DNA from 4 places in the Serratia bockelmannii genome. Region 4 is predicted to be linked to each of the others. Evidence: predicted binding sites of a transcription regulator. Region 4 holds the regulator's gene; each other region holds the start of a gene.
The links. The regulator Fur, encoded in region 4, represses iron uptake genes when iron is present. The targets are predictions, from matches to a motif close to ATAATAATGAGAACNACTATCAA.
Positions count from the first base shown of each region.

Region 1: the regulator Fur is predicted to act here: its motif matches at 1,996-2,018, upstream of exbB (tol-pal system-associated acyl-CoA thioesterase).
Region 2: the regulator Fur is predicted to act here: its motif matches at 6,224-6,246, upstream of feoA (ferrous iron transporter A).
Region 3: the regulator Fur is predicted to act here: its motif matches at 3,190-3,212, upstream of ACSJLU_RS17730 (Nramp family divalent metal transporter).

Region 1 is NZ_CP196512.1:4,458,042-4,465,559, reverse strand. It holds gene ACSJLU_RS21215 (DedA family protein) at 1-318, opposite strand, end outside; gene metC (cystathionine beta-lyase) at 464-1,660, opposite strand; gene exbB (tol-pal system-associated acyl-CoA thioesterase) at 2,092-3,069, shown strand; gene exbD (TonB system transport protein ExbD) at 3,073-3,495, shown strand; gene ACSJLU_RS21195 (substrate-binding domain-containing protein) at 3,551-4,594, opposite strand; gene ACSJLU_RS21190 (glycoside hydrolase family 32 protein) at 4,616-6,025, opposite strand; gene ACSJLU_RS21185 (sucrose-specific PTS transporter subunit IIBC) at 6,025-7,395, opposite strand; gene ACSJLU_RS21180 (carbohydrate porin) at 7,459-7,518, opposite strand, start outside.
Region 2 is NZ_CP196512.1:4,893,686-4,901,203, reverse strand. It holds gene malQ (4-alpha-glucanotransferase) at 1-354, shown strand, start outside; gene nfuA (Fe-S biogenesis protein NfuA) at 539-1,114, opposite strand; gene gntX (DNA utilization protein GntX) at 1,173-1,856, opposite strand; gene bioH (pimeloyl-ACP methyl ester esterase BioH) at 1,897-2,667, shown strand; gene ACSJLU_RS23310 (YdgH/BhsA/McbA-like domain containing protein) at 2,938-3,222, shown strand; gene ACSJLU_RS23305 (FeoC-like transcriptional regulator) at 3,264-3,503, opposite strand; gene feoB (Fe(2+) transporter permease subunit FeoB) at 3,503-5,818, opposite strand; gene feoA (ferrous iron transporter A) at 5,881-6,105, opposite strand; gene ACSJLU_RS23290 (Tex family protein) at 6,712-7,518, opposite strand, start outside.
Region 3 is NZ_CP196512.1:3,715,516-3,723,033, forward strand. It holds gene ACSJLU_RS17715 (alpha-keto acid decarboxylase family protein) at 1-61, opposite strand, end outside; gene mgrA (L-glyceraldehyde 3-phosphate reductase) at 250-1,239, shown strand; gene ACSJLU_RS17725 (DUF2502 domain-containing protein) at 1,463-1,873, shown strand; gene ACSJLU_RS17730 (Nramp family divalent metal transporter) at 1,915-3,150, opposite strand; gene ACSJLU_RS17735 (NupC/NupG family nucleoside CNT transporter) at 3,528-4,715, shown strand; partial or broken gene ACSJLU_RS17740 (IS3 family transposase) at 4,824-6,069, shown strand; tRNA gene ACSJLU_RS17745 (tRNA-Ala) at 6,140-6,215, opposite strand; tRNA gene ACSJLU_RS17750 (tRNA-Ala) at 6,276-6,351, opposite strand; gene ACSJLU_RS17755 (formate/nitrite transporter family protein) at 6,660-7,445, shown strand; gene gltX (glutamate--tRNA ligase) at 7,513-7,518, opposite strand, start outside.
Region 4 is NZ_CP196512.1:1,217,850-1,225,367, forward strand. It holds gene ACSJLU_RS05790 (beta-N-acetylhexosaminidase) at 1-2,053, shown strand, start outside; gene fur (ferric iron uptake transcriptional regulator) at 2,300-2,746, opposite strand; gene fldA (flavodoxin FldA) at 3,076-3,615, opposite strand; gene ybfE (LexA regulated protein) at 3,880-4,167, opposite strand; gene ybfF (esterase) at 4,424-5,197, opposite strand; gene seqA (replication initiation negative regulator SeqA) at 5,422-5,964, shown strand; gene pgm (phosphoglucomutase (alpha-D-glucose-1,6-bisphosphate-dependent)) at 6,042-7,518, shown strand, end outside.

The DNA.
Region 1 (7,518 bases), 2.0 Mb from region 4:
CAATTGCAGCAGCCAGCCTTTCACCAGGCCGGTGTGGCCCAGCCAGCGGCCCTGGATATAGCTCAGCCAACAGCCGAGGCCGGCGGCGGCGGTCAGAATCAACAGGGTGGGGGCAAAGCCCATCACGCCTTTGGCGATCAGCGCACCCGACAGCAGCAGCAGGCTGTCGCCGGGGAGGAAGGAGGCGGGCAGCAGTCCGTTTTCCAAAAACAGGGTGGTGAAAAGCACGGCATAAACCACCCAAATCACGCTAGGATCGGCGAGGGCGATAAAGTCCTGCTGCCAAAGCGCATGAATAATCTCTCGTAATACATCCATTTTATGTCCTGTTGCATGCCGGTTGCGCCCGGGGTCACGTTCTCCAGGATGCGGCGGTTACCGTATCTGACAGTTATCCGGTTAGTGTACCGCTAATAGCTTAAGCCGACATTAAACGAGACGAAGAAAATTACCGGAATCCGCCTTAGCGCACGCCGTTGAGGCGATCGAAACCGGCCGCCAGATCGGCGATCAGGTCTTCGACGTTCTCCAGGCCGATGTGTATGCGCACCAGCGTGCCGGAGAAATCGACGCCGCCCGCCGGCCGGATGGCTTCCAGCTCTTCCGGCTGGTTGGCCAGGATCAGCGACTCGAAGCCGCCCCAGGAGTAGGCCATGCTGAAGTGGCTGAAGTTGTCCAGGTAAGCGGCCAGCTGCGCATCATCCAGCCGCTCTTTCAGCACGAAAGAGAACAGCCCGTTGCAGCCGTTGAAGTCGCGGCGGTAGAACTCGTGGCCCTTGCAGCTGGGCAGGGCTGGGTGATTGACCGTCGCCACCTCCGGCCGTTCGGCCAGCCAGTTGGCGACCTCAATGCTGCTGCGCTCGTGCTGTTTCAGGCGCACGCTCAGGGTACGCAGGCCGCGGCTTGCCATGTAGGCGGTGTCGGCATCCACCATCTGCCCCATCAGATAGGAGTACTCGCGCAGCCGATCCCAACAGCGCGCGTTGGCGACGGCGGTGCCGAGCATGTAATCGGAATGGCCGATCAGGTATTTGGTGCCGGCCTGAATGGAGATATCGATGTCGAAATCCAGCGCCTTGAACAGCACGCCTGCCGCCCAGGTGTTGTCGATCATGATCACCACCTCCGGCGCCACGGCACGAATGGCCTGCACCATGGCCGGGATATCCTGCACTTCCAGAGTGATGGAGCCGGGGGATTCCAGGAACACCACGCGGGTATTGGGTTGGATCAACGTGGCGATATCGGCGCCGATCAACGGATCGAAATAGGTGGTGCTGACGTTCATGCGACCGAGGATGTGAGTGCAGAAATCTTGGGTCGGTTCGTACGCCGAACCGGTGACCAGCAGGTGATCGCCGGCGCCGACGAACGACAGGATCGCATTGGCCACCGCCGCCGCGCCGCAGGGGTACAGCACGCAGCCGGCGCCGCCCTCCAGCTCGACCATCGCATCTTGCAGGGCGAAGTGGGTCAGCGTGCCGCGTCGGCCGTAAAACAGCTCGCCGTGGGCGCGTTGCGCGGTGGCGTGCTTTTTGGCGGCGACGGAGTCGAAGACCAAAGAAGAGGCGCGTTGCGTGACGGGATTGACGGAGCCCTGGGTGTAGCGTTTGCCGCGGCCGGCGCCGATCAGCGTGGTTTCGATGTGTTTTGACGTCATGGTACCTGGCTCACCTCTGGTTGCTCTGCACGTGCCCGTTTACGATAGCCCTTACGTTAGCATGAGTTGATATAGCCATCCAGACGTTTTAACTTCTGGATATAGAAACGGCTATAATTGGCTGTCAGCGGCGCATTTCTCGCCTCATCCTTCTGCCGAGCGGCGAGAGAGAAGCCCATTCATCGGTCGAGACGTCGTTCGGCAGGGTGGTCTTGTTGCACCGTTGTGGGAGAAAAGTAACGAAATAACCCCATAAAAGGAGCGTTTGGCGGTGAACGGGCGCGGATTGGCGCTTTGCCGCGGGGCTGGCTAAAATTTTCGCGTTTATTTGGTAAATAATAATGAGAACTACTATCAATCCCCGGTTGGTTTGATATGATCGCACGCTGAATTATTCCTTAATTTTGATCGGTAATGGGTGGAGGCACAGCGTGAAAACGGCTGGCAAGAATTTAAATCAAGGATCGTTCGGTCAGGGCCGGGCGCAGTGGGGCAAGGCCTTTGGCCGCAGCCTGATGGCTTCTATGGTGCTGGTTGTGGGGCTGGCCGGCAGCGCGCAGGCAGCGCCGGCGGCCAATCCGGCCGTTACCGAAAGCGTTGCGCCGACCACCGCGCCTGCACCTGCAGCCGCTGCGCCGGAAAGCATCACGCCGGTGAACCCGGCACCGACGATCCAGCCACCGGAAACCCGCGGCATGGACCTGTCCATTTGGGGCATGTACCAGCACGCCGACGCGGTGGTGAAAGCGGTGATGATCGGCCTGGTGCTGGCGTCTATCGTGACCTGGACCATTTTGTTCGCTAAAGGCAGTGAACTGCTGCGCGCCAAGCGCCGTCTGCGTCGCGAGCAGTTGGCACTGGCCGAAGCGCGCTCGCTGGATGAAGCTTCCGAGCTGGCGCAAAACTTCTCCCCGGAGAGCGTCAGTGCGGTACTGCTGAACGATGCGCAAAATGAGCTGGAGCTGTCTGCGGAATCCAACGACAACAACGGCATCAAAGAACGCACCGGTTTCCGTCTCGAGCGCCGCGTGGCGGCCTACAGCCGTAACATGGGCCGCGGCAACGGCTTCCTCGCCACCATTGGTGCCATCTCGCCGTTCGTCGGCCTGTTCGGTACCGTCTGGGGCATCATGAACAGCTTTATCGGCATCGCCCATTCGCAGACCACCAACCTGGCGGTCGTGGCGCCGGGCATCGCAGAGGCGCTGCTGGCGACTGCGATGGGCCTGGTAGCGGCGATCCCTGCGGTCGTTATCTACAACATCTTCGCCCGCGTCATCAGCGGCCATCGCGCCCAGGTAGGCGACGTGGCGGCGCAGGTCTTGCTGCTGCAGGGCCGCGATCTGGATCTGGCCGCAACGGCGGAAGCCAAGCGCTCACAGCACGCACACCAACTGCGGGCGGGGTGAGTCATGGCGATGCGCTTAAATGAAGATCTGGACGACAGCGGCGAACTGCATGAAATCAACGTGACGCCGTTTATCGACGTCATGTTGGTGCTGTTGATCATCTTTATGGTGGCCGCGCCGCTGGCAACGGTAGATATCCGCGTCGATCTGCCGGCCTCCTCCGCCAAACCGCAGCCGCGGCCGGAGAAACCGGTGTTCCTGTCGGTGAAGGCCGACAAGCAGCTCTACGTTGGCGATCAGCCGGTGAATGCCGATCAGCTGACTTCGGTGCTGGATCAACGCACTCAGGCGAACAAAGAAACCACCATCTTCTTCCAGGCGGACAAGAGCGTGGACTATGAAACGCTGATGAGCGTGATGGACACCCTGCGTAAAGCCGGTTACCTGAAAGTGGGGCTGGTGGGCATGGAAGGTGCCGCCAAGTAGCGGCAGCACAACGATAAAGGGCGCTCAGGCGCCCTTTTTTATTGATACTGAGATATCACTCCCCGGCTAACAACGCCCGGGAACCGGCATGACGCCAGTGGATACGGCCCGGCAGATAAAGCGCATGCTGTTCCAGCGGCCGCTCGTCGATGAGCGCGGTCACCTGGTCGAAGCTATGCTGCGCCAGCGCCCGGCAGTCTTGCGCGACCGTATCTATCTTCAGCGTCATGCAATCGAACAGGTAGTGATCGTCGAAGCTGCACAGGTGGATATCGCTCTCCATCAGCTGATGCTGCGTCAGATAACGCAACACCCCTTCCAGCAGGCCACAGGCGGCGGTGAACAGCGCTTTGGGCGGACGCCCCAGCTGTGCGCACAGCTGAGCGAACATCTCGTAACCCGAACTGGGGTGGTAGCTGCCGTTGATGATCCATTCCGGTTTGCACGTGATGCCGGCGCGCTCCAGGCCAAGCTGGAAGCCGGCGAGGCGATCGCGGGTCGGCGAAATGCGCGGCTGCCCGCCGAGAAAATAGATCTCATCCGGATGTTGGCGCGCGACCTTTTCCACCAGGTCGGCGGTCGCATTAACCGAGTCGGTGATCACCAGCGGCAGTTCGGAGCCGGCGATCAGGCGGTCCATCTGCACCACCGGTAGCCCGGCGTTGATCTTCTGGTATTCGGCATCGTTCAACTGGCTGGAGGCGACGATCAAGCCGTCCACCTGCCGCTGTACCAGACTGTTCACCGCCATCATCTCCTGCGCCGGGTTTTCATCGGTGCAGGCGATCAGCAGCTGCAGACCGGCTTCGCGGCACAGCGTTTCCAGCTCGCGCGAAATCACCGCAAAGCCGTAGTTGGTCATCTCCGGCACCACCAGCCCCAGCGTGTGGCTGCGGTTGGAGCGCAAAGAGCGGGCGTGGATGCTGGGCTGATAATGGTGTTCGTGCGCCAGCGCCAGAACGCGGTCGCGGGTGTCGTCGGACACCCGATATTCCTTGCTGCGGCCGTTCAGCACCAGGCTGGCGGTCGATTTCGACACCCCGGCCAGCGTGGCGATGTCACTGATGGTAATGCGTTTATTTTTTTTCACTGACGCCATCTGAAGTCATCGGAGGATGCGTCATTCTAGCATGCATGGCGTCAGCGGCCAGTATTCCAACGCCAGCGGCGCGCTTCCGGACAGCCGCAGTTGCGGCTCGCTGGCCGGGAAGTAGCGCGCGCTCATCACCGCCTCGCCGCGGTTGATGAAGATCTCCACGCTGGAACGATCGAACAGCAACTGCAGATGCGTGACCGGGCCGCGCCAGTAACGGTGCTCCGGCTGGCCGTCGGCCAGGGAAGCGCGCGTCAGCTGCAGCCTTTCGCCGTCCCAGTTCAGCGTCATTGCCTCGCCAAACGCGGCGCTGAACGCGCCCTGCGGCGTTAGCTGCAGCTCCGCAGTCCCCAGCGCATAGGCGGGGGCATCATCGGCACGGCCTTGCCAGCCTGCTCGCTCGCCGCGCAGCTGTTGCAGCTCGCGCGCCGGGCGCTGGTGGAGGCGGCCATGCCGCAGCGACAGCTCGCGCGGGCAGGTCATGGTGTGGATCCAGCCGTAACGGCGCGTCGGATGGGCTTCTTCATCTTGCTCGGGCACGCCCATCCAGCCGAACAGCAGGCGGCGGCCATCTTCCGCCAGCGTCGTCTGCGGTGCATAGAACTCGAAGCCGGCGTCCAGCTCGCGAAATTCGCCGTGGCTGAAGGCCGGCTGCAGGTAATCCAGCTTGCCGAGCAGATAGCCGGCCTGATAACGGTTGAGATAGCGTTCCGGCTGCGGCGCCAGCCCCTGCGGGCAGCAGATCAACACGTCGGCGTCGTCCAGCGAGAACAGGTCTGGGCACTCCCACATGTAGCCGAATTCACCCAGGTCGTGCAGGCCGGAACCGGCGATCTCGCCCAGCGGTTGCCAGGCGCGCAGATCGCTGGAACGAAGCAGCAGCACCTTGCCGCGATCCTGCAAGTCACGCGCGCCGAGCACCATGTACCACGCATTCTGATGACGCCACACTTTGGGATCGCGTACGTGCCCGCTGTAGCCGTCCGGCAGCGGCAGCACCGGCCCGAGCTTGCGGTATTCGCCCCGATCGCTTTCCTGAGCCAGGCATTGATAGGCAGTGCGTGAGCCGTCGGGGAATTTCACATTGCCGGTGTAGATCAGCGTGATTTTATCTTCCGCCACCACCGCCGAGCCGGAATAACAGCCGTGGCTGTCGTAACAGGCACCTGGTGCCAGGGCGAGCGGCTGATGCGCCCAACGCAGCAAGTCGGTCGACTGCCAGTGTCCCCAGCACTTGTTGCGATGATCGCAGCCCAGCGGATTCCACTGATAGAACAGGTGATAAACGCCGTTGTGCTGGATGAAGCCGTTGGGATCGTTCAGCAGGCCAACGCTGGGCGCCAGATGCCAGGCCGGGCGGTGCGGATCGCGCAGCGCGCGTGGCTGGCCGTTCATGACCGCCTGCATCGCCTGTTTGATTAAGCTGAGTTCTTCCATCATTGCGCGTCCGTTTTATATTTCAACAGGAGGGAGAGTATGAAGGCGGTGCCAAACGCGATCGCCAGGCCGATGATATAGCTGACCAGCGAACTGGCCTGCACAATCGCCATGCCAGGGATCGCCGTCAGCCCGACCGCGTTCATACCGACGTGATTGGCCACCACCCAGGCGCCGCCGAGCGCGCCGCCCGCCAGCGCTGCCAGGAAGGGTTTCACGAAGCGCAGGTTGATACCAAACAGCGCCGCCTCGGTGATGCCGAGCATGGCGGAAAAGGCGGAAGGCACCGCGATGGCTTTGATTTTGGCGTCGCGGGTTTTGAAATACACCGCCAGGCAGGCGCCGCCCTGAGCGATGTTGGCCATCGACCAGATCGGCAGCAGGAAGTTGACGCCGATAGTGGGGTTGCCGAGCAGCCCGGCCTCTACCGCGTGGAAACTGTGGTGAATACCGGTGATGACGATAGCGGAATAGAGGCCGCCGAACAGCAGCCCGGCGAACCACCCCGCATGGGCGATCAGCGTGCTGAGCACGAAGGAGATGCCGTCACCCAGCGCGCGGCCGGCGGGGCCGATAAACAGCAGGGCGACAAAGCCTGAGATGACCACCGTCAGGAACGGCGTCAGGATCAGATCGAGCGCGTTGGGGATCACTTTACGCAGCCGTTTCTCCAGCAGGCTCATGAACCACACCGTCAGCAGCACCGGGAATACGGTGCCCTGATAGCCGATCATGGCGATGTCCAGCCCGAAGAAGTTCATGGTGTGGAACCCTCCGGCGACGCCCCAGGCGTTGGTCAGCGCCGGATGCGTCAAAATGCCGCCGAGTGTGGCGCCCAGGTAGGGATTGCCGCCGAATTCGCGTGCGGCGGTGAAGCCGATCAGAATCGGCAGGATAATGAACGCCGCCGAGCTGAACATATCCAGCATGATGAACAGCGCGCTGTTGGCATCGGCCCAGCCGTAGGTTTTCACCATGCCGAGCAACCCCATCAACAGGCCGGAAGCGACGATCGCCGGGATGATTGGCACGAAGATGTTCGACAGCAGGCGGGCGATGCGCTGCAGCGGGTTGAGCTTTTTCGCCGCGATATCGGCGGCTTCGGCCTTGCTGGATTCGCTGACGCCCGCCGCCTTGATGAATTCCGCATGCACCTTGTTGACCAGCCCGGTGCCGAAGATTACCTGGATTTGACCGGCGTTGCTGAAGCAGCCTTTGACGCCGTCCAGTTTGCCGATGGCCTCTTTGTCCACCTTGCTGTCGTCCACCAGCACCAGACGCAGGCGCGTGGCGCAGTGGGCGGCGCTGGCGATGTTCTCTTTACCGCCGAGCAGCGGCAACAGCGCGTTGGCGGTTGCGGTAATGTCCATGTTGTCCCCTTGCTAAATAAAAATGCCGCCGCGCAGTTTGCGACGCAGCGTCGTGAATCGATGTCAGAAGAAATACTTGAATCTGGCGCGCATGCCGTAACGTTGATCGTTGTCGCCGTTGGC
Region 2 (7,518 bases), 1.5 Mb from region 4:
CGGGCGCTGTTCGCCGATCGGGAACGCGCCAAGCAGGGGCTGCTGGATGGATTGCATCGTTATGGCTGCGTGCCGCAGAAGGTGGGCAAGAAGGCAGCGCTGCTCGGCATGAGCCCGCTGCTCAACCGCGGCCTACAGCGCTATGTCGCCGACAGCGCCAGCGCCTTGCTCGGCCTGCAGCCGGAAGACTGGCTGGATATGGCCGATCCGGTCAATATTCCCGGTACCAGCGATCAGTACCCTAACTGGCGGCGCAAGCTGACCCAGACGCTGGAGGAGATGTTTGCCGACCCGCACATAAACCGCTTACTGAAGGATTTGGACAAGCGGCGCCGCAAGGTGTCGGTGGGGTGACGATGAGGTGTCGTTGTATTAGGTCAAAGGACGAGAACTTTAGTCCCATCCAAATGACGGATACCCGAATTAATTGGAGTTGCAGCTAGGCGGCAAGTGCGTAAATCCCCAGGAGCTTACTTAAGTAAGTGACTGGGGTGCGCGCATGCGGCCAACAACGCTGCAACTTCAAGTAAGAAGGGTATCAATAGTAGGAGTGCTCGCCGCGCTGGTGCTCGGTCAGGTCACGCACGCCTTTCAGCTCCGGGAATTTCTGCAGCAGCTCTTTCTCGATGCCTTCTTTCAGCGTGACGTCGACCATCGAACAACCGTTGCAACCGCCGCCGAACTGCAGGATCGCCATGTTGTCGTCGGTGATCTCCATCAGCGTTACGCGGCCGCCGTGGCCCGCCAGCTGTGGGTTGATCTGCGACTGCAGCACGTATTCCACGCGCTCCATCAGCGGCGCGTCGTCATCGACCTTGCGCATTTTGGCGTTTGGCGCTTTCAGCGTCAGCTGAGAACCCAGTTGGTCGGTCACGAAGTCGATTTCGGCGTCTTCCAGATACGGCGCGCTCAGCTCATCGACATAGGCGGACAGTTTGTCGAACTTCAGTTCGGTATCCGTCGCTTCTACCGCGTCCGGCGGGCAATAAGAGACACCGCATTCGGCCGTCGGCGTGCCCGGGTTGATCACGAATACGCGGATTTGGGTGCCTTCTTCTTGATTTGCCAGCAGTTTGGCAAAGTGTTCCTGTGCAGTATCTGTTATACGGATCATAGCATTAGCTCAATAGTTGACTTCTATAGTCGGTTATAATACGCCCATTGCCGTGGCACTACAACGTGCGGCAAATGCACCATATCTGCACCGAGGCGGCGCCTTGCCGCTGCAGCAGCGCCGCTATCTGCGCGACGGTGCTGCCGGTGGTCACCACGTCATCCACCAGGGCGATATGCCGGCCGGCGACCGATGTCACGCAAACGAACGCGCGTTGCAGATTGCGCCTGCGTACCCCGGCGCTCAGCCGCTGTTGCGGGGCGGTTTTGCGCACCCGGCGCAAGGCGGCGGGCTGATAGGTGCAGCCCAGCCAGCGCGCCAGCGGCCGGGCCAACAGATCGCTCTGGTTATAACCACGGTGCCAGCAGCGTGTTGCATACAAGGGTACCGCTAAAATCAGGTCGGGTCTGTTCAGATACTGCTCTCTGCGCGCCTGCTGCCACCGCAACAACATCAGGCGCGCTAGCGTCGGCGCCAGCTCGGGCGCGCGGTGGAACTTGAACCTTTTTACCAGTTGGCTGAGGGGCGCAACGTAGTCGCCGACGAACACCAGCCGTTGCCAGGGCGGTGGCCGTTGCAGGCAGCGGCCGCAGGGCGTTCGCGTCTTCCCGGCGGGCAATCCGCAGCACGGGCAACACGGCGGGTGGGCCGGCAGATGACGCAGGCAACAGCTGCAGATGCCATGACGGATCAGGCTCAACGGTTGTCGGCATAGCCAACAACGGCTGCGGATTGATAGCATAGCGTCTCCGTGACGGATAAGTATGAAAGGACAATAACCAATGACAGCGCTGTACTGGCAAACAATAGGCGAAGGCGAACGCGATCTTGTGCTGCTGCACGGCTGGGGATTGAACGCCGAAGTGTGGAGTTGCATTCAGGCGCGACTGACGCCGCATTTTCGCCTGCACCTGGTCGATCTGCCGGGGTACGGCCGTAGCCAGGGGTTCGGCGCCCTGTCGCTGGAGCAGATGACGGAAATCGTGCTGGCGGCTGCCCCGCCGCAGTCCTGGTGGCTTGGCTGGTCGCTCGGTGGGCTGGTGGCCAGCCAGGCGGCGCTGATGCAGCCCGAGCGAGTCAAGGGGCTTATCACCGTAGCCTCCTCGCCGTGCTTTGCCGCCCGCGATGAGTGGCCGGGGATCCGCCCGGACGTGCTGAGCGGTTTCCAGCATCAGCTGAGCCTGGATTTCCAGCGCACCGTCGAGCGTTTTCTGGCGCTGCAGACGCTGGGCACCGAGAGCGCGCGTCAGGATGCGCGCCAACTGAAAGCGGTGGTGCTCAACCAACCGACGCCGAGCGTCGAGGTGCTGAACGGTGGGCTGGAGATCTTGCGCACAGCCGATCTGCGTGCACCGCTGGCGGAGTTGACGCTGCCGCTGCTGCGGATCTACGGCTATCTGGACGGGCTGGTGCCGCGCAAGGTCGCCGAGCTGCTCGACGCCGACTGGCCGAACTCTACGTCGCAGATCGTGGCCAAAGCCGCCCATGCGCCATTTATCTCTCATCCCGATGAATTTGTGACGATGATCGAAGCGTTTATTGCAGCACATTGAATGCAGCGTGAAAACGCACGATAGAGCGCGAAAAAAAACGCCGCCGGGTGGATAAAAGACAAAGCTGTTCAATACTTAGTGAGTCAATGCGTTGGCTGCAAAATGAAAAGACCGCGTGCGGCGATTTTCATTTTGGCGTTTCGTCTCTGGGAAACAGGCCCCGTCAGGGAAAGCAACGAGGCCTGAGGATGTCGCGGCAGCCTGCGGTACTACGCATGGATCCTTGACGGCTTTCATAACAGATAAATTATCCATTGAGAGGTTAGTGTCATGAAATCATTGAAGATGATTATTGCAGCGGCAGTGCTGGGTTCGGTGTCTTTCGGCTCCATGGCGGCAACCCTGCTGACCAAGGAAGATCTGGATAAGAATCCGGGTAAATACGAGAAGATCGGCACCGTCACCACGACGGCGGAAACCACGTCACCGATGGATGCCAAGGAAGAGCTGTCCAAACTGGCAGACGAAAAGGGCGGTCAATACTACGTGATCCTGGCGGGCCGCGAACACGGTAAATTCAGCGCCATCGCCGAAGTTTACAAAGACAAGCAATAAGCCTTGAATGGCAAGGGGCGCCGCTGCGGCGCCCCTGATCGTCAGGCCTTCAGCCGGTAGAACACCGTGCTGCATCCCTGGCCCTGCGGGCAGCTTTTGCAACTGCCGCTCAGACAGGCGCCGCCATCCTGTTCGATACGTTCCACTTTCCCCATTGCCGTCAAACGATCCAGCATCGCCTGCACCAGCGGCAACGGCGTCGCCAGCGATTGGCTGAGCTGCTGCGCCTGGGCGCTGCCGCGCAGCGCCAGCGCATCGCGCACCTGCAGCAGCCTGGCCATCAGTGACAGCTCCCTTTGGCGCTCTGGCAACAGGCCGCCGGCGTGGCGTTGCCCAGGCGCACCGTGACGCGGCTGCGTGCCCGGCGCAGGCCGAACAGCACCAGCAGGTTCACCAGCACCACCGCCAGGATCGCCGTCAGGCTGTACTGCGGGTGTTGGTTGAAGGTCGCCGCCTGATAGAACAGCGTCGCCAGCGAGTAGGCCACGTTCAGCCCCCACAGGATAGAGAAGGTCATCCAGCCGCGGCTTGATTCACGTGCGATGGCGCCCATCACCGAAACGCAAGGCACGTACAGCAACACGAAGATCAGGTAGCTGTAGGCGGAAATGCCGGAGCCGAATTTGCTGCTCATCACGCCCATCGAACCGACGCCCATCTCGCCGTCGCCCTTGCTGGCTTCGATCGGGTTGGAGAGCACGCTCAGGCTGAAGGTATTTTTCAGGCCGTCCCAGGTTTCCTGCAGCGCACCGCCCAGCTCATCGAGCAGGTTGAAGTTGGCGGCGTCGAACGCCTCTTTGTTGATGTGCTCGGCGGTATACAGCGTATTCAGCGTGCCGACCACCACTTCTTTCGCCATCGCGCCGGTCACCAGACCGACGGTGGCCTGCCAGTTATCGCTGTGGACGCCCATCGGCTGCAGCAGCGGCGTCAGCACCTTGGAGACCGAAGCCAGCGCGGAGTCGTTGATGTTGTCGACCGTTTTGCCGCTGAACGAGAAGCTGTTCAGGCCGCCGATGAATATGCTGGCTACCACGATCACCTTACCGGCGCGCAACACGAAGCCTTTCAACCGCTGCCAGGTTTGCAGCAGCAGGCTTTTCAGGTGCGGCACGTGGTAAACCGGCAGCTCCATGACGAACGGTGAGGCTTCGCCGCGCATGAGGGTATATTTGAGTACCAGGCCGGTCAGGATCGCCACCGCGATGCCGAGCATGTATAGCGAGAACACCACCCCAGCACCGTCCTGGCCGAAGAAGGCGGCGGCGAACACCGCGAAGATCGCCAGACGGGCGCCGCACGACATGAACGGCGCCATCATGATGGTGATCAGGCGCTCGCGCTGGGCGTCCAGCGTACGGGCGCCCATGATGGACGGCACGTTGCAACCGAAGCCGACGATCAGCGGCACGAAGGATTTGCCCGGCAGCCCGAGCGCCTGCATCAGGCGATCCATCACGAACGCCGCGCGCGCCATGTAGCCGGAGTCTTCCAGGAATGACAGGAACAGGTACATCATGCCGATCTGTGGCACCAGCGGCAGCACGGTGTTGATGCCGCCGCCGACGCCCTGCGCCAGGAATACGGTCAGCCAGCCGGGGAAGTGCAGGGTGTAGCCGAGCCACTGAATGCCCTGAATGAAGATCGCCGCCGAGCCGATATCGAAGATCGGCTGCAGCGCGCCGCCGATATTGATCGCCAGCAGGAACATCAGGTACATCACCAACAGGAAAATCGGCACGCCCAGCCAGCGGTTGAGGATCACTTTATCCAGCATATCGGTCAGGCGGTTGGGCATCGCCTGCTGCGAGTTGCTGACCGCGTCGCTCAGGGTGGCGATAGACTGGTAGCGCGCGTCGGCGATCACCAGCGCCGGGTCTTCTTGCTCCTGCTGTTGCAACGTCTGAATGGCCGCAGGCAGCAGCGCGACGGCGGGACCGGCCAGCCGGTGGCTGTAGATGTCGCCCTCCAGCATCTGCAATGCCAGCCAGCGGCGTTGCACCGCCGGCAGCGTTTGCGGCATGGCGTCGCTTAGCGTGGCGACCGCTTTCAGCAGCAACGGCGGGTAGTTCACCAGCGCCTGCTGCTCGTTGATGCGATGATTGTCGATCATCTGTTTCAGCACGCCGATGCCGTCGGCGCGGGTGGAGATCATCGGTACTACCGGGCAGCCGAGGCGCGCCGACAGCGCGGCGACGTCGATATCGATATGCTGGCTTTTGGCGATGTCGAGCATGTTCAGCGCCACGATGCAGGGGATGCCCAGCTCCAGCAATTGCAGCGTCAGGTAGAGGTTGCGCTCCAGGTTGGAGGCGTCGACCACGTTGATCAGCAGATCGGCGTCGCCGCTCAAAATGTAATGGCAGGCGATCTGCTCATCGAGCGACGTTTGCTCTGAAATGGTGGTCAGGGAGTAGGTGCCGGGCAAATCGACTAGCCGCACGTCGGACTGCGGGGTGGTGAAATGGCCTTCTTTGCGTTCGACCGTCACGCCCGCCCAGTTGCCGACCCGTTGGCGTGCGCCGGTCAGCTGGTTGAACAGCGTGGTTTTGCCGGAGTTCGGGTTACCGATTAAGCCGATGGTGAGTTTTTTCATAGTTCAGCGTGTCGTCTTCAAGGAGAACAGCGCCGGCGCAAGAGCGCGTCGGCAAACGGAGGTCAGGGCTGGCCGTCGAGCTGCAGCAGCGCCAGATCCTTCTTGCGCAGCACCAGGCTGACGCGGCGAGTTTTAATTTCTATCGGATCGCCCAGTGGCGCGACGCGCACTACGTCGAATGAAGAGCCAGGCAGCATGCCGAGCGATAACAATTTCTGGCGGTAGGCCGGCGCAATTTCACCGGAAAAGCCGACAATCTTATACGTGCGTTTAGGTTGAAGCTGCATGTGATTAACCTTCCGGGTGCCGATGAACATCGGGCTGATGATAATTGGACGTTGCCGGCGAAAATGCCACGCCGTCGGCGGTATTCATCCATAAGGTCATGCAATAAAGTAAGCGCAAATAATAGTAATTATCATTATCGCGTTCAATACAAAAAGTAAGGGTATTGTAACCAATTATTATGGTGACGGCAGTTTTTAATGGCGTTGTCTTGATTAACGATGTTTTATCACTGCTTGCACTTGGGAACAAATGAGAATGGCGAGTTAAATCAGTTACGTATTTGTAGCCGAGTTTTCTCGTTTGCAAATATCGATGGCTTTTTCCCTTTATTTATTTCCGCTGAAAGGCAATTCGATAACATTATTCCACCGTAATGCGAGCGGTAACCATTTGTGTTTCTCTCACAATTCGCGAGATGAAAAATGCGTGTTAACGGAGTTGTTAATAAATGGCTGCAGAAGGCATTTTTGTTGCCTGAATAATGGGAGGGTGGTCACGCAGGAACGGGAAATAAAAAGATGATGGTTTATTGAGACGGGTCAAGAAATGCAGCAAGTTTTATTCATCAGAAAGGGCGGAGCAGGCTCCGCCCTATTGGCTCTGACTTAGCGTTTCTTGCCGAATGCCGCCGCCAGCGCGTCGCCCATGGCGCTGTTGCCGGCCGGCGCCGCATTGCGCGGTTTGGCCTTGTTGCCGCCTGCCGAACGGTTGGCGTTGTCGCGTGCCTGTGCCGGCGCGTTGCCGCCGCGGCGCGGTGAACCTTCGCCCGGTTGCTCATCCAGGCGCATGCTCAGCGCGATGCGTTTACGCTGCAGATCGACTTCCATCACCTTCACTTTGACGATGTCGCCGGCCTTCACCACGGTGTGCGGATCTTCGACGAACTTGTCCGCCAGCGAGGAGATGTGCACCAGGCCATCCTGATGCACGCCGATATCCACGAAGGCGCCGAAGTTGGTGACGTTAGTGACCGACCCTTCCAGGATCATCCCCGGCTGCAGATCGTTGAGGGTTTCCACGCCTTCGGCAAAGGTGGCGGTTTTGAACTCCGGACGCGGGTCGCGGCCCGGCTTCTCCAGCTCTTTCAGGATGTCGGTGACCGTCGGCACGCCGAACTTGTCGTCGGTGAAATCGACCGCTTTCAGGCTGCGCACCGCCGAGGCGTTGCCCATCAGGTCCTGCAGCGCCTGCTCGGTGGCGGCCAGGATGCGCTGCACCACCGGGTAGGCTTCCGGGTGAACGGTGGAGGCATCCAGCGGATTGTCGCCGTGGTTGATGCGCAGGAAGCCGGCGCACTGTTCGAAGGCCTTCGGCCCCAGACGGCTGACTTTCAGCAGCTGTTCACGGTTGCTGAAACGGCCGTTCTCGTCGCGCCAGTTGACGATGTTCTGCGCCATCATGCGTGTCAGGCC
Region 3 (7,518 bases), 2.5 Mb from region 4:
GGATGCCGATTTGGGCCAGACGATCGAGAAGATAATCGGCCACCGTATAGGTCTGAGTCATGATCATCACCTGTCTGCAGCTGGAGCGATTATCTTAATTATCGAAGATGCCGTTCAAATTTCGAACAAACGCTCCGGCATCGAACGGCAACCTGGCGTTACATGCCGGCGCTGTGATCGCTCCCCCGGCAGCGTGGTGTGGAAACGTATACACTCAAAGCACTTCACCTCTCGCCGACAAGGATAACTATGTCCTACCAAGCCTCCCCTACGCGTTATCAAGATATGGAATACCGGCGCTGTGGCCGCAGCGGGCTGAAGCTGCCCGCCGTCTCGCTCGGGCTGTGGCACAACTTCGGCGACGCCACGCTGTATGACAACGCCCGCGGCCTGATCCGCTGCGCCTTCGATCGCGGCATTACCCATTTCGATCTGGCCAATAACTACGGCCCGCCGCCCGGCGCCGCCGAGGAGAACTTTGGCCGCATTCTCAACGCCGATCTGCGGGCCTGGCGCGATGAGCTGATCGTCTCATCCAAAGCCGGTTACACCATGTGGCCCGGCCCCTACGGCGATTGGGGCTCGAAAAAGTACCTGGTCGCCAGCCTCGATCAGAGCCTGAAGCGCATGGGATTGGAGTATGTGGATATCTTTTACCACCACCGGCCGGATCCGGACACGCCGCTGGAAGAAACCATGGCGGCGCTGGATTTGTTGGTGCGCCAGGGCAAAGCGCTGTATGTCGGCCTGTCCAACTACCCGGCCGAGCGCGCGCGGCAGGCGTTCGACATTCTGCAGCGGCTCGGTACGCCGTGCGTGATCCACCAGCCCAAGTATTCGATGTTGGAACGCACGCCGGAGGCGGAATTGCTGGATACGCTGGCGGAGCATGGCGTCGGCTCGATCGCCTTCTCGCCGCTGGCGGGCGGCCTGCTGACCGACCGCTACCTGCACGGCGTCCCGCAAGATTCCCGCGCCGCCAGCGGCAGCCGCTTCCTGCAGCCGGAGCAGTTGACCGACGAGCGGCTGGACAAGGTGCGCCGCCTCGATGCGCTGGCGCGGCAACGCGGGCAGAAGCTGTCGCAGATGGCGCTGGCCTGGGTGCTGCGCGGCGATCGCGTTACCTCGGTGCTGATCGGCGCCAGTAAGAATGCGCAGATAGAAGACGCGGTGGGCATGCTGGCCAATCGTCACTTCAGTGAAGAAGAGCTCGCGCAGATCGAGAAAATCTTATTGTAATCGTTTACAAATTCCGCCGCTCAATCGAGCGGCGAGACTCCAGAAAAATCTCAAATCTTGGCCTCCCGCACCGTTTTCAGAGTGGCTCTCAGATTCAACCCTATGCGCTGGCGCTATGATGCCGATATTGCAGCAAAATAACGATAAGGCCGCTTTTTTAAACTGATGAACGCGCTTCATAAAGTGACAAACGGCCAAGCCGCGCAAGCGGGAAGGAGAAGCCATGTTTAAACCTCTGCTCTTGGCCGCCATCTTGGCGGCGACGGTACTGCCCGCCGCACAGCAAGCACACGCCGAAGGGATCAGCATCGATCTGATGCCGGGCGTTTCACTGCGCATCGGCGATCAGGACAATCGCGGCCGTTACTGGGACGGTTACGACTGGCGCGATCGCGACTGGTGGCAAGGCCATCAGGGGCGCTATCTCGGCGACCGCAGCCGTCGCGGTTACTACTGGGACGGCTATCGCTGGCGCGACCGCGACTACTGGCGCAAACACTATTACTATCATGAAGGACGCTATCGTAAATACGACAAGCATTACGATAAGCACCATTGGAAGAAAGAGAAAAAGCACCACCACGATCATGACCGCGATCGCTGGCGCCGCCACGGCGATGACGACCGCGATTAACGACGACGGGCCGGCGTAATGCCGGCCCGCGTTTTTTTTGCCTACAGCACGCTGCCGATCAGCAGGTAGCCGTTCAATCCCACCACCACCAGTACGATCAGCTTGCCCAGGTTTTGCACCAGCGGGCCGTTGACCATTTCCCCCATCAGCGCCCGATTACCGGTGAAAGCCAGCAGCGGCACCAGCGCCAGCGCAATGCCGAAGCTGAGCAGCACCTGACTCAGCACCAGAATGCGCGTGGCGTCCATTCCCAGCATGATAACGATAAACGACGGCAGCATGGTCACCGCGCGACGCAGCCACAGCGGGATATGGAAATGCACAAACCCCTGCATCACCACCTGCCCCGCCAGCGTGCCCACCACGGTAGAGGAGAGACCGGCGGCCACCAGGCTCAGGCCAAACACGGTGGCGGCGGCTTGCCCGAGCAGCGGTTGCAGCGTCAGATAGGCCACGTCGAGATCGGCGATACCGCTGTGGCCGCTGAAATGAAACGCGGCGGCGGCAGTGGCCATCATCGCCAGGTTGACGAAACCGGCGATGGTCATGGCGACGGCGACGTCGACTTTGGTGGCGGCATAGCGCTCCGCCTTATCGTGCTCACCGCCGACTTGGGTAAGCGACGAATGCAGATAGATCACGTGCGGCATGATGGTGGCGCCCAATACCCCGGCGGCCAGAAATACCGCGTCACCGTTGGGCAGATCGGGCAGCGCCATCCCCTTCAGCAGCGGCGAAAGCTGCGGCTGAGAGAATGCCAGCTCGACGATGTAAGCGGCGGCGACGAATAGCAGCAGGCCGCCAATCACCCGCTCCAGCGGCTTTTGCCCGCGTTTTTGCAGCATCAAAATTAAAAAGGTGGCGATGCCGGTCAGCACCGCGCCCTGCAACAGGGAAATCCCGAGCAGCAGCTTGAAGCCGATCGCCGCGCCGATAAACTCGGCCAGGTCGGTCGCCATGGCGATGATCTCCGCCTGCACCCAATAGGCCCACACCGCCGGCCGCGGAAAGCGATCGCGAATGTGCTCAGCCAGGTTTTTTCCGGTAGCGATGCCCAGCTTGGCAGACAACAGTTGGATCAGCATCGCCATCACGTTGGCCCAGACCACGACCCACAGCAGGCTGTAGCCGAACGAGGCGCCGGCCTGGATGTTGGTGGCGAAGTTACCGGGATCGATATAGCCGATAGCGGCGATGAAGGCGGGCCCCATCAGCGAGAGTTTGATTTTTCTGGCGGAGCGACCGGGGGTGGTTTCAACCACGCGACTGTTCAGCATATGTTGAACCCTTACTGAAATTACGTTTATCTCCACTCTATATAAATGATAATAATTATCAAGCGCATTTAGAGCGGTAAAACTTATCTCTGTAATAGCCAACATTAATGGTTTTATCGAAGGGTCCGACACCAAGCATGCCGATTTCCGTGCTTTTGGGATGGGATTTTAGCTGCAATACCCCTGAAAGACAGGTTAGCACAAGAATACGAATTTCCTATCTCTGCGTTAACATCTTGATTTTTTATGCTTTTGCGCAACACTTTAGGAGAATTCCCGCTATGATTTTCCATATTTGCAATAGAAGTCTCGTTTTTAAACGTAGCGTTACATAAAATGACAGCCGAAATTCAGCCTGCCTCAAATTTGGAGCAAACATGTCCCATATTGCGCACTTTGCGTTGGCGATAGTAGTGGTGGCGATCCTGGCCCTGTTGGTGTGCCGCGATCGTAAAAGCATCCGCATTCGCTATGTTATTCAATTACTGGTTATCGAAGTACTGCTGGCCTACTTTTTCCTGCATTCGGAAGCGGGTTTGGGCTTCGTAAAAGGATTCGCCGCGCTGTTTGACAAACTGCTCGGGTTTGCGGGACAAGGGACTGATTTCGTGTTCGGCGGCATGGGCGACAAAGGCCTGGCGTTCTTCTTCCTGAAGGTGCTGTGCCCGATCGTCTTCATTTCGGCGCTGATCGGTATTCTGCAGTACATCAAAGTGCTGCCTTTCATCATCCGCATTATCGGTACCGTGCTGTCGAAAGTGAACGGCATGGGCAAGCTGGAGTCGTTCAACGCCGTCAGCTCGCTGATCCTGGGCCAATCCGAAAACTTCATCGCCTACAAGGATATCCTGGGCAAGATGTCGGAAAAGCGCATGTACACCATGGCGGCAACCGCGATGTCTACGGTGTCCATGTCTATCGTCGGCGCCTACATGACCATGCTGGACGCCAAGTTCGTGGTGGCGGCACTGGTATTGAACATGTTCAGCACCTTTATCGTGCTGTCGCTGGTCAACCCGTACGACACCAATAAAGAAGAAGAGCTGCATCTGGGCAATCTGCACGAAGGCCAGAGCTTCTTCGAAATGCTGGGTGAATACATCCTGGCCGGCTTCAAAGTAGCGATTATCGTCGCCGCGATGCTGATTGGTTTCATCGCCCTGATCGCCGCGCTCAATGGCGTATTCAGCGCTATCTTCGGCCTGAGCTTCCAGGAAATCCTCGGTTACTTCTTCTATCCGTTCGCCTGGATCATGGGCATTCCTAAACACGAAGCCCTGCAGGTCGGCAGCATCATGGCCACCAAGCTGGTTTCCAACGAATTCGTGGCCATGATGGAGCTGCAGAAAGTCTCTGCCGAGCTGTCGCCGCGCAGCCTGGGGATCCTGTCGGTGTTCCTAGTGTCCTTCGCCAACTTCTCTTCCATCGGCATCGTGGCCGGTGCGATCAAGGGCCTGAACGAACACCAGGGCAACGTGGTGTCGCGCTTTGGTCTGAAGCTGGTGTACGGCTCTACGCTGGTCAGCATCCTGTCCGCTTCCATCGCGGGTCTGGTGCTGGGCTAAGCCTCGAACCGACGACGATAACAAGGCGCCTGCGGGCGCCTTTTTTATTGCTTGTGACCCGTCCTGAATAGCGTTGACACATTTTACTCACGCACAGAGGAAAATGTGATGAACCAGTATATTAAACGCACACAACGCGATTACTCTCTATCCTTTAAACTGGCTGTCGTCGAACAGGTCGAAAAAGGCGAGATGACATACCGCCAAGCGCAAGATCGCTACGGTATCCAAGGCAGCCAGACTGTCATGAACTGGCTGCGCAAATACGGTCAACTTGACTGGCGAACTTCTCCTTCCACCAGAACGTGCGGAGACAACATGCCCAAACTCCCCCTGACACCCGAACAGCGTATTAAAGAACTTGAGCAGCAACTGGCTGAATCTGAAGTCAAAGCCCAGTTCTTCGAAGCTGTCGTCAAAGTGATGAACACCGACTTTGGCGCCACGCTGACAAAAAAGCAGCTAACCGCCTTATCGCGCAAACACAAGTACCGGGACTCACAGTAACGCGGGCCTGCCGATGGATGGGCATCAGCCGACAAGCGTGGTATCAGTCCCTGCAGCGTGAAGCAGGCAAAGAGGAGCAGGCCCGGCATCTCGTCGAACAGGTGACGGCCATCCGCTTGCACCAACCCCGACTGGGGACACGTAAGCTGCATCACCTGTTGCGGCAACACCCCGAACCGGCGTTGCATGTGGGCCGTGACCGGTTGTTCAGTATCCTGCGCTGCGCGCGGTTACTGGTGATGCCTAAACGGGCATATCACAAGACGACGCACAGCCATCATCGTTTTTATCGCCATCCCAACCTGCTAAAAGCGGGAGACAATCAAGTAATAGCCAGCCGTCCGGAACAGGTATGGGTGGCGGATATCACCTACCTGCCGCTGAGAACGGGGACGGCGTATGTCAGCCTGGTAACGGATGCCTGGTCGAGAAAAATCGTGGGATATCACGTGCATGACAGTCTGCATACCCGGCATGTCGCCTGCGCGTTCAAAATGGCACTGGCCGGCAGACGCACGGCGTTGCCGTTGGTGCATCACTCGGACAGGGGTATCCAGTACTGCTCGCAGGAATATCAGGCGTTACATCAGCAGTATGGCGTCATCTGCTCGATGACGGACGGGTATGACTGTTATCAGAACGCGCTGGCGGAACGGATAAACGGGATACTCAAAACGGAATACCTGCTCGGCAGGCCAGAAGATATCGCGCAGGCAAGAAAGATGGTCAGGGAGTCGGTGAACCTCTACAACACGCGGCGGCCGCACTTGTCGCTGAAATACAAAACGCCCGATGAGGTTCATCGGGCGTTATCCGGTTGAAAAGTGTCAACCTATATCAGGACTAGTCATTGGCATTCGGCGAAGGATAAATGACGAAAAGCAAAAAGCCGACCCTAGGGTCGGCTTTTTAAATGGTGGTGGAGCTAGACGGGATCGAACCGTCGACCTCTTGCATGCCATGCAAGCGCTCTCCCAGCTGAGCTATAGCCCCACAAAAGTGGTACGCGTTGACCGGCGTTACGGTATTCCCCAACCTCTCTGAGAAGAAGGTTGGTGGAGCTAGACGGGATCGAACCGTCGACCTCTTGCATGCCATGCAAGCGCTCTCCCAGCTGAGCTATAGCCCCGTTCCACAATCACTTTGTGCTGTGAACGGGGCGCATAATATGAAACCCATTCAAAGCTGTCAACGGCTAAATTGAATTACTGAATCAAGCGTTGAAAAAGCCGCCAAATCAGCATGTTTGGCGCCAAAAAATCATCAGTTTGTGCAGAGTTCATCCATTTTGCGCGCTACATCTCAAAATAGCAAAAGACCCTGCATATCACGTTGATTTTTAATTAACGGAATGTTAGCGAAATGCGCTTGAGTCGGGCTCCCGAGCGGCATAGACTGCCCGCGCCATAAACTTTATTACTATAAACCGAGTCCGTCATGTCTTTGCATTCACCAAAAGAAATCGCCGCCCTCGCCGTTCAGGCCGGGGTAAACAAAAGCCGCGCCCCTCTCGCTAATCTGTTGATTCTGGGCTTTCTCGCCGGCGCCTTTATCGCCACCGGCTTCCTGCTGGATATTCACGTCATCGGCACCCTGCCGGCTGAATGGGGCTCTTTCGGCGCCCTATTGGGCGCCGCGGTCTTCCCTATCGGTTTGATCCTGACCATTCTGGCCGGCGGCGAACTGCTGACCGGCAACATGATGACCTTGCCGATGGCCTGGTTTGCCCGCGAAATCCCCGCCATCGCCGTGCTGCGCAACTGGTTTTGGGTCACTCTGGCCAACCTGGCCGGCAGCGTGGCCGTCGCGTACTTCTTCGGCCATTTGCTGGGCCTGACCGAAGGCGCGTTCTTGCATAAGACGCTGGCGATCGCGCAGGCCAAAGTGGATGCGGACTTCCTGCACGCCTTCATTTCCGGCGTCGGCTGCAACTGGCTGGTGTGCCTGGCGGTGTGGTTAGCCTTCGCCAGCAAAGATGTGCCGGGCAAAGTGATCGGCATGTGGTTCCCTGTCATGGCTTTTGTCGCCATCGGCTTCCAGCACGTGGTGGCGAATATGTTCATCATCCCGGCGGCCATCTTTGCCGGCGGCATGGGTTGGGAACAGTATCTGCCTAATTTCGTCGCGGTATTTCTCGGCAATGCGCTGGGCGGCGCCGGCTTTGTCGGGCTGATGTATTTCATCGCCTACCGTCCGGGTTTGCCGGCCGGCGAACAAGCCTGACAGCAAGCAATAAAAAAGCCCCGGGATCGCTCCACGGGGCTTTTTCATTTACGGCGTATCAGCCTAATCAGGC
Region 4 (7,518 bases):
TGCCGATCTGCAGACGCTGCCTGCCGGTGCGCTGCGCGGCCAGATCGTGCCGACGCCGATGCAGGTGAAGGTTCACGCGCAGGACGTCGATCTGCGCAAAGGGGTATCGCCGGATCTGAGCACGCTGGTTAAGCCGGCGGCGGACGTCGTCAACCAGCGCTTCGCGCTGCTGGGCGTGCCGGTTCAGGCCAACGGTTACCCGATCAAAACCGACATCCAGCCGGGCAAATTTAAAGGCGCGATGGCGGTGCCGGGCGCCTATGAGCTGAAAATTGGCAAGAAAGAGGCGCGGGTGATCGGCTTCGATCAGGCCGGGGTGTTCTACGGGCTGCAGTCTATCCTGTCGTTAGTGCCGAGCGACGGCAGCGGCAAGATCGCTACGCTCGACGCCAGCGACGCGCCGCGCTTCCAGTATCGCGGCATTTTCCTCGACGTGGCGCGTAACTTCCATAAGAAGGATGCGGTGCTGCGCCTGTTGGATCAGATGGCGGCTTACAAGCTCAACAAATTCCACTTCCACCTGAGCGATGACGAAGGTTGGCGTATTGAGATCCCCGGTTTGCCGGAGCTGACGGAAGTCGGCGGCCAGCGCTGCCACGATCTGAGCGAAACCACCTGCCTGTTGCCGCAGTACGGCCAGGGGCCGGATGTCTACGGCGGTTTCTTCACTCGTCAGGACTACATCGACATCATCAAATACGCCCAGGCGCGCCAGATTGAGGTGATCCCGGAGATCGACATGCCGGCGCACGCCCGCGCGGCGGTGGTCTCGATGGAAGCGCGCTACAAGAAACTGCATGCCGCCGGCAAAGAGCAGGAGGCCAACGAGTTCCGCCTGGTGGATCCGACCGATACCTCCAATACCACCTCCGTGCAGTTCTTTAACCGTCAGAGTTACCTGAACCCGTGCCTGGATTCCTCCCAGCGCTTTGTCGACAAGGTGATTGGCGAGATTGCCCAGATGCATAAAGAAGCCGGCCAGCCGATCAAGACCTGGCACTTCGGCGGCGACGAAGCGAAAAACATCCGCCTGGGCGCCGGCTACACCGACAAGGCGAAACCGGAACCGGGTAAAGGCATCATTGACCAGAGCAATGAAGACAAGCCGTGGGCCAAGTCTCAGGTGTGCCAGGTGATGATCAAAGAGGGCAAAGTGGCCGACATGGAGCACCTGCCGAGCTACTTTGGTCAAGAGGTCAGCAAGTTGGTGAAAGCGCACGGCATCGACAGAATGCAGGCCTGGCAAGACGGCCTGAAAGACGCCGAGAGTTCGAAGGCGTTCGCCACCTCGCGCGTGGGCGTCAACTTCTGGGACACCCTGTATTGGGGCGGTTTCGATAGCGTTAACGACTGGGCCAATAAAGGGTATGAAGTGGTGGTCTCCAACCCGGACTACGTCTATATGGACTTCCCTTACGAGGTGAACCCGGACGAGCGCGGTTACTACTGGGGTACCCGCTTCAGCGACGAACGCAAGGTGTTCAGCTTCGCGCCGGACAACATGCCGCAGAATGCGGAAACCTCGGTCGATCGCGATGGCAACCACTTCAACGCCAAGAGCGACAAGCCGTGGCCGGGCGCCTACGGGCTGTCCGCTCAGCTGTGGAGCGAAACCCAGCGCACCGACCCGCAGATGGAATACATGATCTTCCCGCGCGCGCTCTCGGTGGCAGAACGCGCCTGGCACCGCGCCGGTTGGGAGCAGGACTATCGTGCCGGCCGCGAATACAAAGGCGGGGAAACCCACTTTGTCGATACCAAGACGCTGGAGAAAGACTGGCTGCGCTTTGCCAATATCCTGGGCCAGCGTGAACTGGCCAAGCTGGACAAGGGCGGCGTCGCTTACCGTCTGCCGGTACCGGGCGCACGCGTAGCGGGCGGCAAGCTGGAGGCGAATATCGCGCTGCCGGGGTTGGGCATCGAGTACTCCACCGACGGTGGCAAGCAGTGGCAGCGCTATGATGCCAAGGCCAAGCCGGCGATCTCCGGTGAAGTGCAGGTGCGTTCGGTCAGCCCGGACGGCAAACGCTACAGCCGCGCCGAGAAGGTCTAAGCCCGGTGCAACGGCCCGCTGCCCTGGCGGCGGCCGTATAACGAAGGGGGAATGCGTTCGCCCACGCGTGTCGGCGTAGGGCGGACGTTGTAGTGAGAGTAGTACGTGGAGTCGCTGTGCCGCTGCAATTGTGATATTTCATGACATGATTTTCCCCCGGCTTGTCCGGGGATTTTTTTGTCTGCTGTACGGCGGGCATAAAAAAACCGCCTCGGTGTGAGGCGGTTTTTCATAGCCGGTCAGGGCTTACTTCTTGTCGTGCAGCGTTTCGTCTTCGCGGCAGTCACCGGTTTCACAGTGGCCGTACAGGTACAGGCTGTGGTTGGTGAGCTTGATACCGTGCTGCTTGGCGATATCACGCTGGCGCACTTCGATGGATTCGTCGCTGAATTCGATCACTTTGCCGCAGTCCAGGCAAATCAGGTGATCGTGGTGATGCTGTTGGGTCAGCTCGAACACGGACTTGCCGCCTTCGAAATTGTGACGTGTCACAATGCCCGCATCGTCAAACTGGTTCAGTACGCGATAAACCGTTGCCAGCCCGATCTCTTCGCCCATATCAATCAGTTTTTTGTACAAATCTTCCGCACTGACGTGATGGCATTCCGGATTTTGCAGTACTTCCAGGATTTTGAGTCGCGGAAGCGTGACTTTTAAGCCGGCCTTCTTCAATGCGATGTTGTTGTCGGTCATGCGAATTCAGTCCTGTTACTATGCTAATCAAGTTGAGGCGTACTCGCCTGTGGCATCGGTCGGCACAAAGAGTTAATGCGTCTCATTATAGAACCGGTTGTACTAAATGGAAACCGCCGGTTGTTAACAAAGATATAATTGCACTATTGCATGTTTTGCATGCAACGCCTTGATGGATGGGATAAACCGATATCTCAGTCTACCGTGACGGGGTGGGAAGTTACAAATCTGTAGCTTCTATCGCAGCAATCCCTGTTGCCGATGACGGCCCTGTCGGCACACTATGCACTTTACAGGGCCTTTGTTCAACCTTTCGCCAGTGCCGGGGTTTAGCCGACGATATCGGCCAGGCTCAGCTCTTCGACAATCTGTTTGACCCAAGCGTCCACGCGCTCGTTGGTCAGCTCCGGCTGACGGTCTTCGTCGATCGCCAGACCGATGAAGTGATCGTCGTCCGCCAGACCTTTGGAGGCCTCGAAGTGGTAGCCTTTGGTCGGCCAGTGGCCCACGATGGCCGCGCCGCGCGGTTCGATGATGTCGCGGATGGTGCCCATCGCGTCACAGAAGTATTCCGCGTAGTCTTCCTGGTCGCCGCAGCCGAACAGCGCCACCAGTTTGCCGTTGAAGTCGACTTCTTCCAGCGTCGGGAAGAAATCATCCCAGTCACACTGCGCTTCACCGTAGTACCAGGTCGGGATACCCAGCAGCAGGATATCGAACCCTTCCAGGTCTTCTTTGCTGCTTTTAGCGATGTCATGCACTTCAGAGACGTCGTCGCCAAACTGTTTCTGGAGAATTTTCTGGATCATTTTGGCAATGTTTTCGGTATTGCCAGTGTCGCTGCCAAAGAAAATGCCTACAGTAGCCATATCGCGTATAACCTTTAAATTCAAGTAATTGCATTACTCGATGCCAGCACTGCCGCCGCTGACGCCGATTAAAATGATGCCATGGCAAGAGCCTTTCGCCTCCGGGGCGGGCGCCGACAGGCGCAGTCTCTTACCGGTAAATGCGTATCATGCCAGAAAGTGGCGCCGGGGTTTTATCGCATTTATGCGATGCCGGAGAATGAAGAAAAGCGGGGTCGATCCGGCGTTGTCCTTAACGCCGCGCCGCGCGTGCGGCCGAAGAGATCAATGTTCCGGCTGTTCTTCCGCCAGTTGTGCCAACAGCATCTGCTCGATGAGTTCGCTGCGGCTGATGTTGCGCTGTTCCGCCAGTTTGTTCAGGGCATCCACCGCGTCCGCGTTGATTTTCAGCTCTACGCGTCGCAATCCACGCACTTTATCGCGCCGTAACTGATTGCGCTTATTGATTCTAAGCTGTTCATCGCGGGAAAGCGGGTTGGTTTTCGGGCGCCCCGGACGGCGTTCATCTGCGAACAGATCCAGCGTCGTGCGATCCGTTTGTTCTTTTGCCATAGGTAGCGGTACTGCAAGGGAGTTTGCATCAAAAAGCGCTCGCACGCTTCCGGAGGCATCGGTTAACACACTTCGGGCCAATAAACCCTAACCCAAATTCACCTCCGAACCGGCGTTCGCGAACGCGCTGGCGCGGCGGCAAAATTATAGCGCGCCATATTACCCCAGCAGATGGAGCGGCGACAATGCCTAACTGCGGGCTAAACGCGCTAAGCCGTTATCTTTAGCGCGTTTTTTCGCCAGGTGAGTGCGTTTTTCAGGCTTCGCCGAGGAAACGGTGGATGGCGCGCAGCACCGCTTCCGGTTTTTCGGCGTGCACCCAATGGCCGGTGCCGGCGACGACGTGTGCGCGGGCCTGCGGGAACTGGCGGGCGATATCCGCACGGTAGCTGTCCTGCACGTACGGCGACAGGCCGCCGCGAATGAACAGAGTCGGATGCGGCCAGGCCGGGACTTCCTGCCAGCCGGTAATGTCTGCGTAGCGTTCGATCAGTACCGGCAGGTTGAAGCGCCATTCACCGTTGTGGAAGGACTTCAGCAGGAACTGGATCACGCCTTCTTCCTGCAGGTAGTCGCGCATCAGTTGGGCAGCCGCCTGGCGCTGGGTAATGCCGGCGGCGCTGACGGCCTTCAGCGCGGCGAAGATCTCGTCGTGGCGGCGGGTTTGGTAATCCACGGGCGCGACGTCGATGACGATCAGCCTGGCGATGCGCTCGGGCGCGATGGCGGTCAGCGCCATCGCCGCTTTGCCGCCCATCGAATGGCCGATGACGATCGCTTTTTCCAGCTGCAGTTCGTCGAGCAGCGCCAGCAGATCCTGCGCCATGGCGGGGTAGTTCATGTCGTCGGCGCGCGGGGAGAGGCCGTGGTTGCGCAGATCGACCTTGATCACACTGTGCTGTTTATGCAGATCGCGCGCCAGCACGCCCAGGTTGTCCAGATTGCCGAACAGCCCGTGGATCAGCAGCACCGGCAGCGCGTCTGACTCGGCGGCCAGCAGTTGATAATGTAATTTCATGGCGAAGTTCATACTGAGAGAGATTCAGATTAGGGTATCATGATTGAATCGCACGATGAATCATGCGGAATTTTCGCGGCGCGGGCTTGGCAGTGCCGGCTATAGGTATTAGTCTGCATTTGCCGTCCGGAGGCACATTGTTGTGTTCGCCCCAGCGCTTTTAACCTTATAATCCCATGGCTTGAATGCAGGATCTGGCTTCAGGTTCTAAGTAGAAAAAACAGTATTGGATAAAGATGAAAACTATTGAAGTCGACGAAGAGCTTTACCGTTATATTGCCAGCCACACGCAACACATCGGTGAAAGCGCGTCCGATATTTTACGCCGCATGTTGAAATTCACCGCCGGGCAACCGGTGCGCGCGTTGCCTGCCGCCAGTGCGTCACAGTCCGTCGAGCTGGAAAAAGCGGTGCCGGCTCAGCGTCCGCGCGATCGCGTACGCGCCGTGCGTGAACTGCTGCTGTCGGATGAATACGCCGAGCAGAACAAAGCGGTCAACCGTTTCATGCTGGTGCTGTCCACGCTGTACACCCTCGATGCCGCCGGTTTCGCCGCCGCTACCGAGGCGTTGACCGGCCGTACCCGCACCTATTTCGCCGGCGATCAGCAGACTCTGCTGGCCAACGGCACGCACACCAAGCCGAAGCATGTACCGGGCACCCCTTACTGGGTGATCACCAATACCAATACCGGCCGCAAGCGCAGCATGATCGAACACATCATGCAGGCGATGCAGTTCCCGGCGGAACTGATCGAGAAAGTTTGCGGTACCGTCTAATTTAGCGAACAGCCCGTCATGATGGCCGTGCGCGACGTATTTGCCCGGTCACCGACAGGGATGAGGGAGATATGTCGATGGCGAATAATCCACGTGCCGGGCAGCCCGCCCGCCAAAGCGATCTGATCAACGTAGCCCAGCTGACGTCGCAGTACTATGTGCTGCAACCGGAAGCCGGCAATGCCGCACATGCGGTGAAGTTTGGTACCTCCGGCCACCGCGGCAGCGCGCAGCGCCACAGCTTCAACGAAGCGCACATCCTCGCCATCGCTCAGGCGATCGCCGAAGTTCGTTATCAGCAAGGCACTACCGGCCCGTGCTACGTGGGCAAAGACACCCATGCACTGTCCGAGCCGGCCTTCATTTCCGTGCTGGAAGTGCTGACCGCCAACGGCGTCGATGTGATCGTGCAGGAAAACAACGGCTTCACGCCAACGCCGGCGGTATCGCACGCCATTCTGTGCCACAACCGCCGCGGCGGCGCTCAGGCCGACGGCATCGTCATTACGCCGTCCCATAACCCGCCGGAAGATGGCGGTATCAAATACAATCCGCCGAACGGCGGCCCGGCTGACACCAACCTGACGTCGGTGATCGAGAAGCGCGCCAACGAACTGCTGGCGCAGCAGTTGAAAGGCGTTCAGCGTCAGTCGCTGGATAAGGCCTGGAACAGCGGCCACCTGCATGCCAAAGATCTGGTGCAGCCTTATGTCGAAGGCCTGGTTGACGTGGTCGACATGCCGGCCATTCAACGCGCCGGCCTGAAGCTGGGCGTGGATCCGCTCGGCGGCTCCGGCATCGCCTATTGGCAGCGGGTGGCGGAACACTACAAGCTGGATCTGACTCTGGTGAACGACTCCATCGATCAGACCTTCCGCTTTATGCACCTGGACCATGACGGCATCATCCGCATGGACTGCTCGTCCGAGTCGGCGATGGCCGGCCTGCTGGCGCTGCGCGACAAATTCGATCTGGCGTTCGCCAACGATCCGGATTACGACCGTCACGGCATCGTCACGCCGAAGGGCCTGATGAACCCGAACCACTATCTGGCGGTAGCCATCAACTACCTGTTCCAACATCGCCCGCAGTGGGGCGCCGATGTGGCGGTAGGTAAAACGCTGGTATCCAGCGCGATGATCGACCGCGTGGTGGCTGACCTGGGGCGCAAGCTGGTGGAAGTGCCGGTCGGCTTCAAGTGGTTCGTGGACGGCCTGTTCAACGGCAGCCTGGGCTTCGGCGGCGAAGAAAGCGCCGGGGCCTCGTTCCTGCGCTTCAACGGCCAGCCGTGGTCGACCGACAAAGACGGTATCATCATGTGCCTGCTGGCGGCTGAAATCACCGCGGTAACCGGTGAGAACCCGCAGCATCATTATGACGATCTGGCCAAGCGCTTCGGCGCGCCGAGCTACAACCGCATCCAGGCGCCGGCAACCCATGCGCAGAAAGCGGCGCTGTCCAAACTGTCGCCGGAGATGGTCAAGGCCAGTACGCTGGGCGGGGATCCGATCACCGCACGTCTGACCGCGGCGCCGGGCAACGGCGCGTCGATCG